DNA from 3 places in the Clostridium felsineum DSM 794 genome. Region 3 is predicted to be linked to each of the others. Evidence: a T-box and tRNA genes for the amino acid it is inferred to sense, from the RefSeq annotation. Region 3 holds a T-box; the other regions hold tRNA genes.
The links. The T-box of region 3 lies ahead of leuS (leucine--tRNA ligase). A T-box ahead of a tRNA ligase gene usually reads a tRNA of that ligase, here a tRNA-Leu.
Positions count from the first base shown of each region.

Region 1 (4,294 bases), 560 kb from region 3:
GAAAGTATTATGCCCTTTTAGACATACCAAGCAATTTTTCAAGTGGTCTTGTAAGCCTAACAACTCCAACCCCAGAAAAACCTGCTATTGTTTACAGGGGAAATGAGAAGCTCAATGCCATAGCTTCAAAAATAACTAACACTGCTAAGGATCATTTAGCAGAGGAATTAAAGGTTAATTTTGTAAATACCGTTACAAAAGAAGCACTAAAGTTAATAAAATCTAATAGTAACACTCTTAATAAGTCAAATATTGTAGCACTTAAAGAGACTCTAAATGAGGCCACTAAAAATCTTGGTGATACTCAAAATCAGATACAAAATGCAAACAAAAGTGCAGAAAATATAAGTGCCTATTTATCTAGGCTTCAAACAAATTTGCCTAAAATAACAGATCAAATAACTAAGCTTCAAAATGCTGCTGAGAGCAGTAAGGATTTAATATCACAGACAAAGCAGACTTTAACTACTTCCTCTAATAACTTAAATAATGATATGGTAGATGTTCAAGCTAAAAATGGTCAGTTTCAAGCTCTGCTTAGTCAGTTAAAAAATTCGGATGGTTCAACTTCAGATTTAGATAATATAGTAAATCAATTGATTAATATAAATAGTTCCATGAACTCCATTTTAAAATCGGATTTAGATTACCTTCAATCTATTATAAAGACTAATCCAAATCCCAATATAAATTCACTAATAAATAGTTTTCAGGGATTAGATTCTTCTGTTAATAATGCTTCTACTTCTTTAAACCAGCTAAAAACTTCTGTTGATTCAGGTGCACCAAAGGATACAATAAATGGTGAGATTGATGCATTGTCTAATTTGACAAATCAGCTTTCACTTAGCATGTTAAATTCATCAAACAGCCTTTACTCTACAGTATTGCCTGTTTTAAATAACATAGGTGATAATTTAAATAATAACTTGACTGACATAAGCGGTGTTTTAGAGAGTACGAAAGTTGTAGTTCCAGAACTTAATGCCTTAGCAAACTATGGTATAGCAAGTAGTCAGCTTTCTGTAAATCAAGCAAATGAGTTAAACAATAAACTTTCATCCCTATCTTTAGACTTAAACAATATAAACAACAAAATGAATTCTTTAAGTGATGATGATATAAATAGTCTAACTAAGCTTTTGTCCATGAACACAGATGAACTTGCAAGCTTTATCTCCTCACCGCTTATAACAAAAGAAGTTGATGTATACGGTCAGGGAGTATTTGGTGTTGGTTTAACACCTTTTTATTCTGTACTTGCAATTTGGGTTGGAGTTCTACTGTTGTCCTCATTACTTACAACAGAATTTAAAAACTCAACCCAAAAGGATCGCCTAAATATTTGGCAAAAACATTTTGGTAAGATGCTTCTATTTTTAATATTATCACTTATTCAAAGTACGATTATAGTCCTTGGAGATGTATATTTACTTGGTGTAAATCCACAAAATATGCTTATGCTTCTAATCTTTGGATGGATATGCTCAGTTACCTTCACATTTATTATATTTACCTTAGTTGCTATCTTTGGTAATGTAGGTAAAGCTATCGCAGTTGTAATAATGGTATTTCAAATTGCAGGAGCTGGAGGTATATATCCAATACAAACAAATCCTAAAATTTTTGGAATGCTTGAACCTCTTTGGCCTTTTACTTACGGAATAAACGGTTTTAGAGAAGCTATTTCTGGTCCAATATGGAGTACTGTTTATAAAAATATTTTAGCTTTAGGCTGTTTTGTTGTATTTTTCTTCTGTATGACGGTTTTAAAGAAACCTTTCCATAAGCTAACAAAAACTATGGAACATAAATTTAAAGAATCTGGATTGTAAAATATGAAGGACACTGGCTCAAACCCAGTGTCCTATTAATTGCTGTTAGTTTCCTAAATTAAAATACTACTTAAATACTTATTATTATAAATGAAATATAACTTATACCTAAATCTTAACAAAAAAACTTGACTAGTATTCTAATATATGATATATTATTACATGTTGATGCGCCGAAGTGGTGGAATTGGCAGACGCAACGGACTCAAAATCCGTCGGTAGTGATACCATGCGGGTTCGACTCCCGCCTCCGGCACTAAGAATTTTCAAGGCTTTAGAGAGTATTATTAATTTAATGCTCTCTTTTATTTTTATTAATTTGTCATCACATTGTCATCAAATTAAATACTATATATTAAAGCTCTTAAATATCTATAGATATTTAAACAGCTCTAGTGGGTAGCAAATAAATTTTGCTACCCTTATTTTATTTAGAGGAATATTGAACTTTATGTAGAAATTAACTTTATTACATAATTTTTAGGAGGTTATATTATGGCGTTTAAAGAGGATTTACAAAAATTATCAATACAAATTAATGAAAGAAAAGTACATATAACTAATGAGGAAATGACAAAACAAGCTCTTATTATTCCACTCTTACAAGTACTTGGATTCGACGTATTCAACCCATTAGAAATACGTCCTGAATATGTAGCTGATTTCGGAAAGAAAAAAGGAGAAAAAGTCGACTATGCTCTTTTTAAAGATAATGTTCCCATCGCATTTTTAGAAGCCAAGTCAATTGATGAAGATTTGTCTAATCACGACGCTCAACTTTCAAGATACTTTAATGCAGTCCCAGAAGTTAAAATTGGTATATTAACCAATGGAATACATTATAAATTTTTCACAGATTTAACTGCTGATAATATTATGGATGACGAACCATTTTTAGTTTTTGATATAACCAATATGAGTGATTCTGACATTGAGAATGTATCAAAGTTTAAAAAAGAATCTTTTGATACAGATTATTTAGTTAAATATGCAGAAGAGCTTGTATACACTTCTGCATTAAATGATACTCTAAAAGACCTATTCAAAAATCCAAGTGATGAATTTGTAAGATTTTTGATAAAAGATTTTAGTAATATACGTGTAACCAATAATGTATTGGAAAGATTCAGACCAATAGTAAAAAAAGCAATTTCAAATGCTGTATTAGATATTGTTAGTAAAGGCCTACTTCAACAAGAAGCTGCTGCAATAAATGATGATTCTAAAATTATTGATGTCCAAAATTCTAGTGATGAATCTAAAAATAACACATTATCTCGTGAACGTCAAAAAAAAGAAATTATAACCACTAAGGAAGAATTAGAAACATTTGATATTGTAAAATCTATTCTTAAGAATGCAAATAAAAATTTAGATAATATTAATTATAAAGACACCACAAGTTATTTCTCTATTTTTAACAAAAATTCAACCAAATGGTTTATACGAATTCAATTAGATATGGCAAATAAAAACATACTAACTAAATTACCTATCGAAAAAGCTCAGGAACTTGCAGAAGATTTTAAAATAGAACAAGCACCTAAAGGTATAGGTGAATCAAGAATTTATATAAATTCACATTTAGATATAAAAAAACTTGATAAACTAATTATATCTTGCTTCGAGGAATTAGAATAAAATATTAATTCTTTAGGTTTATGTTTTTATTGTATAAAATTATTTTTAGTGTCAATAATTTTAATAGATAACTTAATAGAGTCCCCTCCCCTCTCGTTGAGACAAGCTAATTTCTTAATATTTCCAAAGAAATATTCGGTAGGGTAGGGACTTTATGTATAAATTAACTTAACTTGGAAATAATAAAATAGGTAGAAAAAAAATAAATACTCTTCTTAATTAAATATGTATAGTAAAAAGGACTTAGAAATTAATCTAAGCCTTTTTTCGTTATACTTTAATATTCAAATTCAACCAGATCCTCAATCTTACAGTTTAAAATACTGCATAAAAACATAAGATTCTTAAGTGTTATACTGCAAAACTTTCTCTTATCCCGATAATTTATTAACGTAGTCCTACTTATTCCAGTACGCTTTGACAGTTCTGTATCTGTACGTATTCCTGCCTTTGCTTTGCATACATCCAAATTTATATGTTTAATTTTCATTTCATCACCCACCTAATATAATATATTAAATTGGGCTTAACATTATGATAAGTGAATTAAACATATTGTCTAATTCACTTATCAAATGTTTTTATTTCCCCTTTTCATTCTTAAATATAACTCCTACTCCCGACAATCCAAAAACTACAGATATAATTATAAAAATCATCATAGTTCTTCCTTGCAATTTTGATGCTATAATCGCTGCTACAATACTTATTATAATAAAGACTACACCTAATATTTTCATTTCAATATCTCCTGAAATTAGTTTTATTGTTGTTTAATATGTGTACATATTACAAAAATATTTCTTTAACAAAATACT
Region 1 covers NZ_CP096980.1:3,412,948-3,417,241, forward strand. The annotation lists gene CLFE_RS16280 (YhgE/Pip domain-containing protein) at 1-1,835, shown strand, start outside; tRNA gene CLFE_RS16285 (tRNA-Leu) at 2,008-2,091, shown strand; gene CLFE_RS16290 (type I restriction endonuclease) at 2,331-3,476, shown strand; gene CLFE_RS16295 (helix-turn-helix domain-containing protein) at 3,754-3,966, opposite strand; gene CLFE_RS16300 (hypothetical protein) at 4,058-4,216, opposite strand.
Region 1: it encodes a tRNA-Leu, which carries the amino acid that the T-box ahead of leuS (leucine--tRNA ligase) is inferred to sense. The anticodon was not compared.

Region 2 (4,294 bases), 2.1 Mb from region 3:
GCAACATTATCTGGTTTTAAAATTTCTTCCCATTTAACACGATGTACTCCAACTATAGCATCAATATTAAAAGCAACTCTTACCTTATTAAATTCGCATATAATTACTTTTGAACATGATTCAACCTTTTGTCCTTTAGTTATAACATATTTCAAATCAACGAGAGTTATTATTTCATTTCTGCACAATATAAGTCCAGCTATTGCAGGATTGGTTTCTGGCAATTTTGTTATTTTTCCACCTTCTACTTCTACTACTTCTTTAACTTTTATAATATTAATAGCAAAATGTCTATCTCCTATTACAAACTCAAGGACTTCTAATTCCCCTGTTCCTGATTCTAATAATATATTACTCTCCATAATTAATTCCTACCTTTCAATTTATTTTAATTCCTACAATACATTCAAATGTTATTAAACTGAAGTAATCCTAACGTTTTTAGTTAGTTTATGCCGGTTTTATGCTTATATTATTAACTTTACCTTCTTAAGCTAAAGTAGATTTTAACTTATGTACGCTTACACTGACAAATTTTAAATTTATATCCTAAATTGTATTCTATATATATATCGTCAGTTTTATAAAAATTATTATAGTTTATATATATCATTAGCTAATTCTATTACATTCATTCTTATATTTATTATAACAAAAAATATTTTTTTAATTATAAAACAAATTTAAAGGGACTCCTTTTAGAGCCCCTTTAAATTATTCACTAGTATGCAAAAATTAATTTTCCAGACACAAGTGATACAGGCTTTGAAGTAAGCCACGTATTAGTTACCGTATTATCATAAAAATACAAAGCTCCTTTTGTAGGATCTACTCCACGAAGAGCTTCTTTTGCCGCATTTAAAGATGCCGCAGTCGCACTTTTATTTATAGTTCCATTCAAAACAGGTGTAAACTGATAATATCCATTAGATACCTGATATATTACATTTGTAATCGTATTCGGAAAAGTACCACTTTGAACTCTATTTACGATTACAGCTCCTACTGCAACCATCGAATTGTAACTTTCCCCTCCAGCTTCTGCATTTATAAGTCTTGCTAACAAGTCAACTTCCGAGCTTGTACAAGAAATCACATAACTAGGTGCTGTAGTTGTGATAACAGGAATCACTATAACTTGTCCTATCTTAAGGGAATTATTCCATATATTATTAGCAAGTTTTATATCATTAAAAGATACTCCAAACTTTTTAGAAATAAGATATAGCGTATCTCCACTTTTTACTGTATACTTTACGTCTGGAACTTGAAGTTTCTGTCCTACATAAATTGCATTGCTTTGCAACCTATTAGCAGCTATAAGATAATTATAGTTAGTACCATAGTTTCTGCTTATACTATAAAGTGTATCTCCACTTTTTACACTATAAGTAGCAGCTTGTACAACACTTTTTCCCATTCCACCAAAAGCTAAAATTGCTGCAAAAAACAAAAATTTAAATTTAGATTTTATCATATTTTCTCCCTTCTACTAATGCCTCCGAGGTTAGCTTACGGATTCGGGTTGAAGGCACCCTACTTACATATATACTTGTAAGATTCACCCACAATGTGTTCCCCCGTACTTAAAAACTTAAGATTCGGCAATTTTATAGGGTTCCTAATTCAATTAATTGATTCAGAAACCCTATGGCTAACATTCTAGCAAATAAAATATGACTAATCTATGCAAAATTTATGGCAACTAAGGAATATTTATTTTCACACTGCCTAGTTTATAATTGTATAACCAAAACCATTGTAAACGTTATTATCAGTATTCCGGCAGTTCCCCTAATTCATCGCTCTCTAGATTATTTAAGTTTATTTTTACATAAGGATTTCCATTTATATACTTAATATTTACACATTCCTTCTTTTCCCACCTATTATTTTTCTTATACATAGTATAATATTTATTTCCGTCCTCTATATCAGCAATTAAAAAATCTCTTGAAAATTCAATCGGCATACTTACATTATTATTTTTTATAAAGCAAACTTTAGTAAATTGTATAATATTACTTTTATCATTCTTGTCATAATGAACAGCATATATTCCGTAATCATAAACGTTTTTCAAGGCAGAATCCCCTCTCCTATAAACTATTTATTATATAGATATTTATTTTTTTATTTTAATAGAACTTTAACCTTCAAATAATTCTCATTAAATAACAAAAGTCCTTTTATTAAGTGATTTTTTATCAAATATTACGTAAAATAAAAAGAGAGACCTAAGTCTCTCTATACATTCAAATGGAAATCCAAAATACCGCTGCCCTAATTTTGACACCTATCTATCTGATAGGTGGGTGTCCTCACAGATGCCTCTATCTCATTCAATACCGTAAAAGGATTCACTTGAAGCGCATATAATCATCTAAATATCGAACTCCCTTGTTTGAACTGTAGGTTCAAAATAAGAGCTTAACAAATACTTCAGAAATTATTCATTTTGGTGCGAAGGACGGGACTTGAACCCGTACGGTTGCCCACACGCCCCTCAAACGTGCGCGTCTGCCAATTCCGCCACCCTCGCATACTAGTCCTAAAAGAACTGACAATGATTATTATACTACATAAAATACTTTTGTCAACAAAAAATATTTTATTTTATAAATTAATTATATGTATATTAAAAATACTATTAAAGTTTATCCTATGCATGTACAAAATATTAACATACATACATAGGATATTACATTAATTATTCTCATACAATCTTTTATAAACTTTATAATCCATCATTACCTTTTTAACATATTTGTTAGTCTCACCATAAGGTATATAGTGCAGCGTTTTTCCATCCTTAGAGTTTTTCTTATTGTTTAACCATTTTTTAACATTGCCTCTTCCACCATTATAAGCTGCAAGAATTAATGTCCAATCTCCACCAAACTCATTTGATAGATCTTTTAAATACCAGCATCCTATTTTTATATTAATTTCAGGGTCTGTAAGATCTTCAACCTTAAAACCTGTTAATCCCATTTTCTCCGCTGCCCATTCAGCAGTTTCTGGAGTTATTTGCATAAGACCATAAGCATCCTTGTTTGATCTTGCTGATGCATTAAAATTACTTTCCACTCTTACCACTGCCATAACAAAATACGGATCAAGATTATTTTCTTTAGAATACTTCTCTATATAACTCACATATCTCACCGGATAAAAATGTTTTAATATATTTCTTGTATTTAACGCTACAATCAAAGCAATTATTATTATTATAAATATAAAAATTTTAGATTTAGATTTCATTTATTTTCCCTTCATTATACTTATAGATTCCATTATTCTGTCAATTTGTTTAATTGTACTCTCAAAGTCTTTACGGTTATCAATAATAAAATCAACATAGGTTTTCTTTTCTTCTAAAGACATTTGTGAATTTATTCTCATAATAACCTCTTTTTCCGAAAGGCCATCCCTCTTCTTAACTCTTTCTATTTGAGTAGCTTGATCAACCCATACAAGTATATTTATATCCATATCCTTGTAAATACCACTTTCTATTAAAGTTGGTGCATCTAATACACATACATTTTCATTAAGACTTTCATAAAGGTCCATAGTTCTTTTTATATCTTTCTTTATATATGGCATTATTATATCTTCATATTCTTTTTTATGAATATCACTACTAAAAATAAAGTTTCCAAAATCTTTTCTTTTAAATTCTCCTCTTTCATCAAAAAAACTATCCCCAAACTTATTTTTAACATCAGTTAATATTTCAGGATGTTCTTTTAGCTCACCTCTTGCAACGTTATCTGCATCAACTACAAGAATTTGTCTTTCTTTAAATATTCTTGATATTGTGCTTTTTCCACTGCCAATTCCTCCTGTTAAACCAATTTTCAACATAATACCCACCACCAAACAGATTATTTTGCTTCATACCAGGTCTTACCTGACTCTATATCTACTTCTAAAGGAACCTTAAGCTCCATGACTTTTTCCATTTCACTTTTTACCAGTTCTTTTACCTTTTCAAGTTCATCCATATAAACATTTAAAATAAGCTCATCGTGAACCTGAAGTATAAGACTACTTTTAAGCTTTAATTCTTTAATTTTTCTATACACATTGACCATTGAAAGCTTAATAAGATCCGCAGCACTTCCTTGTATTGGAGTGTTCATAGCAAGTCTTTCTCCAAACCCCTTAATGATTTTATTTGATGAGGCTATTTCTGGAATAATTCTTCTTCTATTCATTATGGTACTTACATACATACTTTTTTTAGCTGTAACTATTATATCATCTAAATATTTTTTTACATTGGGAT
Region 2 covers NZ_CP096980.1:1,858,256-1,862,549, reverse strand. The annotation lists gene CLFE_RS08710 (chemotaxis protein) at 1-362, opposite strand, end outside; gene CLFE_RS08705 (LysM peptidoglycan-binding domain-containing protein) at 722-1,477, opposite strand; cyclic di-AMP (ydaO/yuaA leader) riboswitch at 1,481-1,617, opposite strand; gene CLFE_RS08700 (DUF3892 domain-containing protein) at 1,775-2,083, opposite strand; RNA gene ssrS (6S RNA) at 2,261-2,452, opposite strand; tRNA gene CLFE_RS08690 (tRNA-Leu) at 2,460-2,542, opposite strand; gene CLFE_RS08685 (lytic transglycosylase domain-containing protein) at 2,707-3,264, opposite strand; gene coaE (dephospho-CoA kinase) at 3,265-3,870, opposite strand; gene polA (DNA polymerase I) at 3,891-4,294, opposite strand, start outside.
Region 2: it encodes a tRNA-Leu, which carries the amino acid that the T-box ahead of leuS (leucine--tRNA ligase) is inferred to sense. The anticodon was not compared.

Region 3 (4,294 bases):
TGAAATACAGCAGAGTGGTAAAGCTTCAAATTTTAAATAGTAAAATTTAAAAAGTAGGTATTAGCCTAAGCTTTAGACTAATACCTACTTTCTTTTGTATTATTATTTAACAACTATATTTACAAGACGTCCTTTTATAACTATAACTTTTACTATAGTTTTACCATCAGTTGCTGCCTTAACTTTATCATCATCTAATGCAGCAGCTTTAATTTCATCATCTACTAAGCTTGTAGATACGTTTATTTTGGCTTTAATCTTACCATTTACTTGAACGGCTATTTCAACTTCATCTTTTACAAGAGCTTTTTTATCAAATTTTGGCCATGTTTCATTGAAAACTGAATAGTTACCATCAAGTAAACTCCACTCTTCTTCAGCAAAGTGAGGTGCAAATGGTGCTATTAATTTTATTATATCAATTGTAGTAGCACGAAGAAGTTCAACATTTTTATTAGCTACAGTTAGATATTTTGACAAAGAGTTTGTAAATTCCATAAGTCTAGCTATACAAGTGTTAAATTGGAATTTATCCATATCCTCTGTTACAGCTTTTATTGAATGATTTCTAACGTAATTTAGCTCTTTTTCTTCTTTTCCCATGTCTGTTTTTGAGTTGGATTTATTGTTGATTTCTTCTTTTGCAGTTTCAATTGCTCTTGAAAGTCTATCTACGAATTTAGCCATTGCTTTTACGCCATCATCACTCCAAGCACCGCCTTCAGCGTAGTCGAAGCCAAACATTAAATACATTCTAAATACATCAGAACCATGCTCTTCTATAATATCATCAGGAGAAATTGTATTTCCTTTTGATTTACTCATTTTTTGACCATCAGGACCTAGAATTAATCCTTGGTGGCGTAAGGATAAGAAGGGTTCATCAAATTTAAGGTATCCAATATCTCTTAAGGCTTTTGTTATAAATCTTGCATAAAGTAGATGCATACATGCGTGTTCAGGACCACCTACGTATTTATCTACAGGAAGCATTTCATTTATTTTTTCTGGATCAAAGGGTTTATCACTATTTTTGTTATCTGCATATCTTAAATAGTACCAAGAAGAACATACAAAAGTATCTAAAGTATCAGATTCTCTTTTCGCAGGACCTCCGCAATGAGGACATGTTGTATTAATGAAATCCTCAGAAGAGTCCAAAGGAGATTTACCAGTAGGTTTAAATTCTACATTATAAGGCAATTCTACTGGAAGATCTTTTTCTGGCACTGGTACTATTCCACATTTGTCACAGTATACTACTGGTATTGGAGCACCCCAATATCTTTGTCTTGAAACAAGCCAGTCACGAAGTCTGTAATTTACCTTCCATCTTCCAAGCTCATCTTTAGAAAGTTTATTTACAATAGCTTCCTTAGCAGCCGCAGCTTTAAGACCATCAAATTCGCCGCTGTTAACAAGAGGACCATAGCCTGTAAATGGAAGTGTATCTCCACCCTCAACAACTCTTATTATTGGAAGCTTATATTTAGTTGCAAAAGCAAAATCTCTATCATCATGTGAAGGAACTGCCATAACAGCACCAGTACCATAAGTGTATATTACATAATCAGCTATCCAAATAGGAACTTTTTTATTATTTATAGGATTTATAGCATAAGAGCCTGTGAATACACCTGTTTTTTCTCTAGTAATTGATTGTCTTTCGATTTCAGATTGTTTTTGAGCTTGAAGTTTATATGCTTCAACTTCTTCTTTAAATTCTGGCTTTGTAAGTTCATCTGCTAGAGGACTTTCAGGTGCAAGTACTACGTAAGTTACACCTGAAAGTGTGTCAACTCTTGTAGTAAATACATCAAATTTCAAGTCAATGTCAGCTACCTTAAAGGTTACTTCAGCACCTTTTGATTTTCCTATCCAGTGCTTTTGCATTGCTTTTGTTTTTTCAGGCCAATCAAGTTCATCTAGTTTTTGTAGAAGTTCTTCAGCATAATTAGTTATTTTAAAGAACCATTGAGTTAAATCTTTTTTTATAACCTCAGTTCCGCATCTTTCACAAGTACCGTCTACAACTTGTTCATTAGCTAAAACTGTATTACAGCTAGGGCACCAGTTTGCTGGAGCTTTTTTTCTATAAGCAAGACCATTCTTGTAAAGTTCTAAGAATAGCCATTGAGTCCATTTATAATAATCAGGCATGCAAGTTATTACTTCGTGATCCCAATTAAACATTGCACCCATAGATTTTAATTGTTTTTCCATGGTTTCAATATTTTTTAGTGTAGAATCTTTAGGGTGAATTCCTGTTTTTATAGCGTAGTTTTCTGCAGGAAGACCAAATGCGTCAAAACCCATTGGTTGAAATACATTAAAACCAGTCATTTTTTTGAATCTTGCCCAGGAGTCTACTGGAGCATAGTTAAACCAGTGACCTGCATGAAGCTTTGCACCAGAAGGGTAAGAGAACATCTCTAATACATATAATTTTTTCTTTAGATCATTTTCATCAAATTTATAAATATCTGTTTCTTCCCATTTTTTTTGCCATTTCTCATCAATTTTTGTACTGTAAGTACTCATATTATTGCCTCCTATAATTTTTTCAATAAAGCTTTTAAGAATATATACAAAAAAAGCTTTCATCTCAATATTGAGACGAAAGCCTTACTTCCGCGGTACCACTCAAGTTAGGAAAATACCTCACTTAAAAAATTAACGACATAAGCCGTACTTGCTTTTCTGCAAATAAGCTCCCAAGCGAGTTCATATTATTTATTACTGTTTCACACCATACAACAGCTCTCTTAAAAATAAAAAAATACTACTACTCTTGTTCAAAGCCTTTAATATTCAAATATAATCTTTTAAATAATTATAAAATAGCCCAAATTTATTGTAAATATACAATAAAAAGCTCCAATAAAAATTGAAGCTTTTGGCTGCCCTAGCAGGACTCGAACCTACACAGTGCCTGAACCAGAATCAGGTGCCTTACCAATTTGGCTATAGGGCATTAAGTCACTTATAATTATGCTAAATAATAGCAACAATTAATATTATAGCAAATTTTTATAATATGTCAATGGTCATCTCAAAAATTTTGTAAGATGTCTGTTTATGTAGAACACAAAAAGAGAAATAATGTAATCATAAAGTAGAAAAACCAATTCAAGAACTACAATAATCGCATAAATAGGCAAATTTTTATAAGGTATACTTAAAAATAGAGTTTTGTAAAGTGCATATATTATAAATATAGCTGCATTAAAATAAATGAGTTTAAGTAAAAATTCAAGAGGTAGTCTTCTAAGTTTTTCTATATATAATTTTATAAAACCAAAGTTACCAAATAATATAATATATATGATTATATTTTGTCTGAAGCCTAGAAGTACTAAACTTAATATTGAAGTAGTTATATAAACCATAATAGAATTTCTTATTCCAATAGTGACAATTGAAAGAGGAATTACTAAAGATGCTGCCACTAAAAAAGAAATTTTGCCTGCTGGTATTATGCTTGATAAATAAATTAATACTACCCCAATAGCTGTATAAATACTTCCACGTGTTAAACTTTGAGTTTTTTTCAAATTATCAGCTCCTTTTAGCAGCCTCCGCCCATGCAGTCACATAAGGTATCAGCACACCATAAACTTATACATAAATTACATAACTGAGAATCTCTATCCCCATATCCACGATTATTATAAGGATTTCTATAAGAATTACCCTGCATTCTTAAACTTTGAAGAGCATTCGTATATTCTGGATTAGAAGGATTTAGATTACAAGCTTTTTGTATATAATTGTAAGCATTGTCATAATAACCTCGTCTAAGACACACATTTCCCATAAGAAAAAACCATTCAGCATCTCTTAAGTTTGTTCTGTTAAGCTTTGCTTCAGCAGAATTAATATCGCCACGATTTAAGTCATTTCTTATAGAGGCATAATCTACATTTCCATCACTGTAGTTATTGTATCCACTACTTGAGTTTGTATATGAGTTATTTTGAGAATTTTTCATTAAAAAGTCGTAAGCTTCATTAATCTCACGCATTTTTTCTTCTGCCAAAGTTTTTAAAGGATTATTTCCGTATTGATCTGGATGATATTTTTTAGCAAGTTCTCTATAAGCTTTTTTTATTTCGTCTTGTGAAGCATTTTCGTTTACACCAAGTATTTTATATGGATTATCCATTATTACCACTCCTTATGTATGAAAAAATCTTTTATAAATTGAGATTATTCATTTTATCAAGTAAACCATATTGAAGTATATTAAAAAGTATATCTTGATTTGTTTTAAGTGGGAGTAGGTTTAAATTAT
Region 3 covers NZ_CP096980.1:3,968,281-3,972,574, reverse strand. The annotation lists gene CLFE_RS18570 (Ger(x)C family spore germination protein) at 1-40, shown strand, start outside; gene leuS (leucine--tRNA ligase) at 103-2,541, opposite strand; T-box leader at 2,610-2,808, opposite strand; tRNA gene CLFE_RS18560 (tRNA-Gln) at 2,898-2,974, opposite strand; gene CLFE_RS18555 (hypothetical protein) at 3,048-3,554, opposite strand; gene CLFE_RS18550 (J domain-containing protein) at 3,569-4,165, opposite strand; gene CLFE_RS18545 (DUF5685 family protein) at 4,197-4,294, opposite strand, start outside.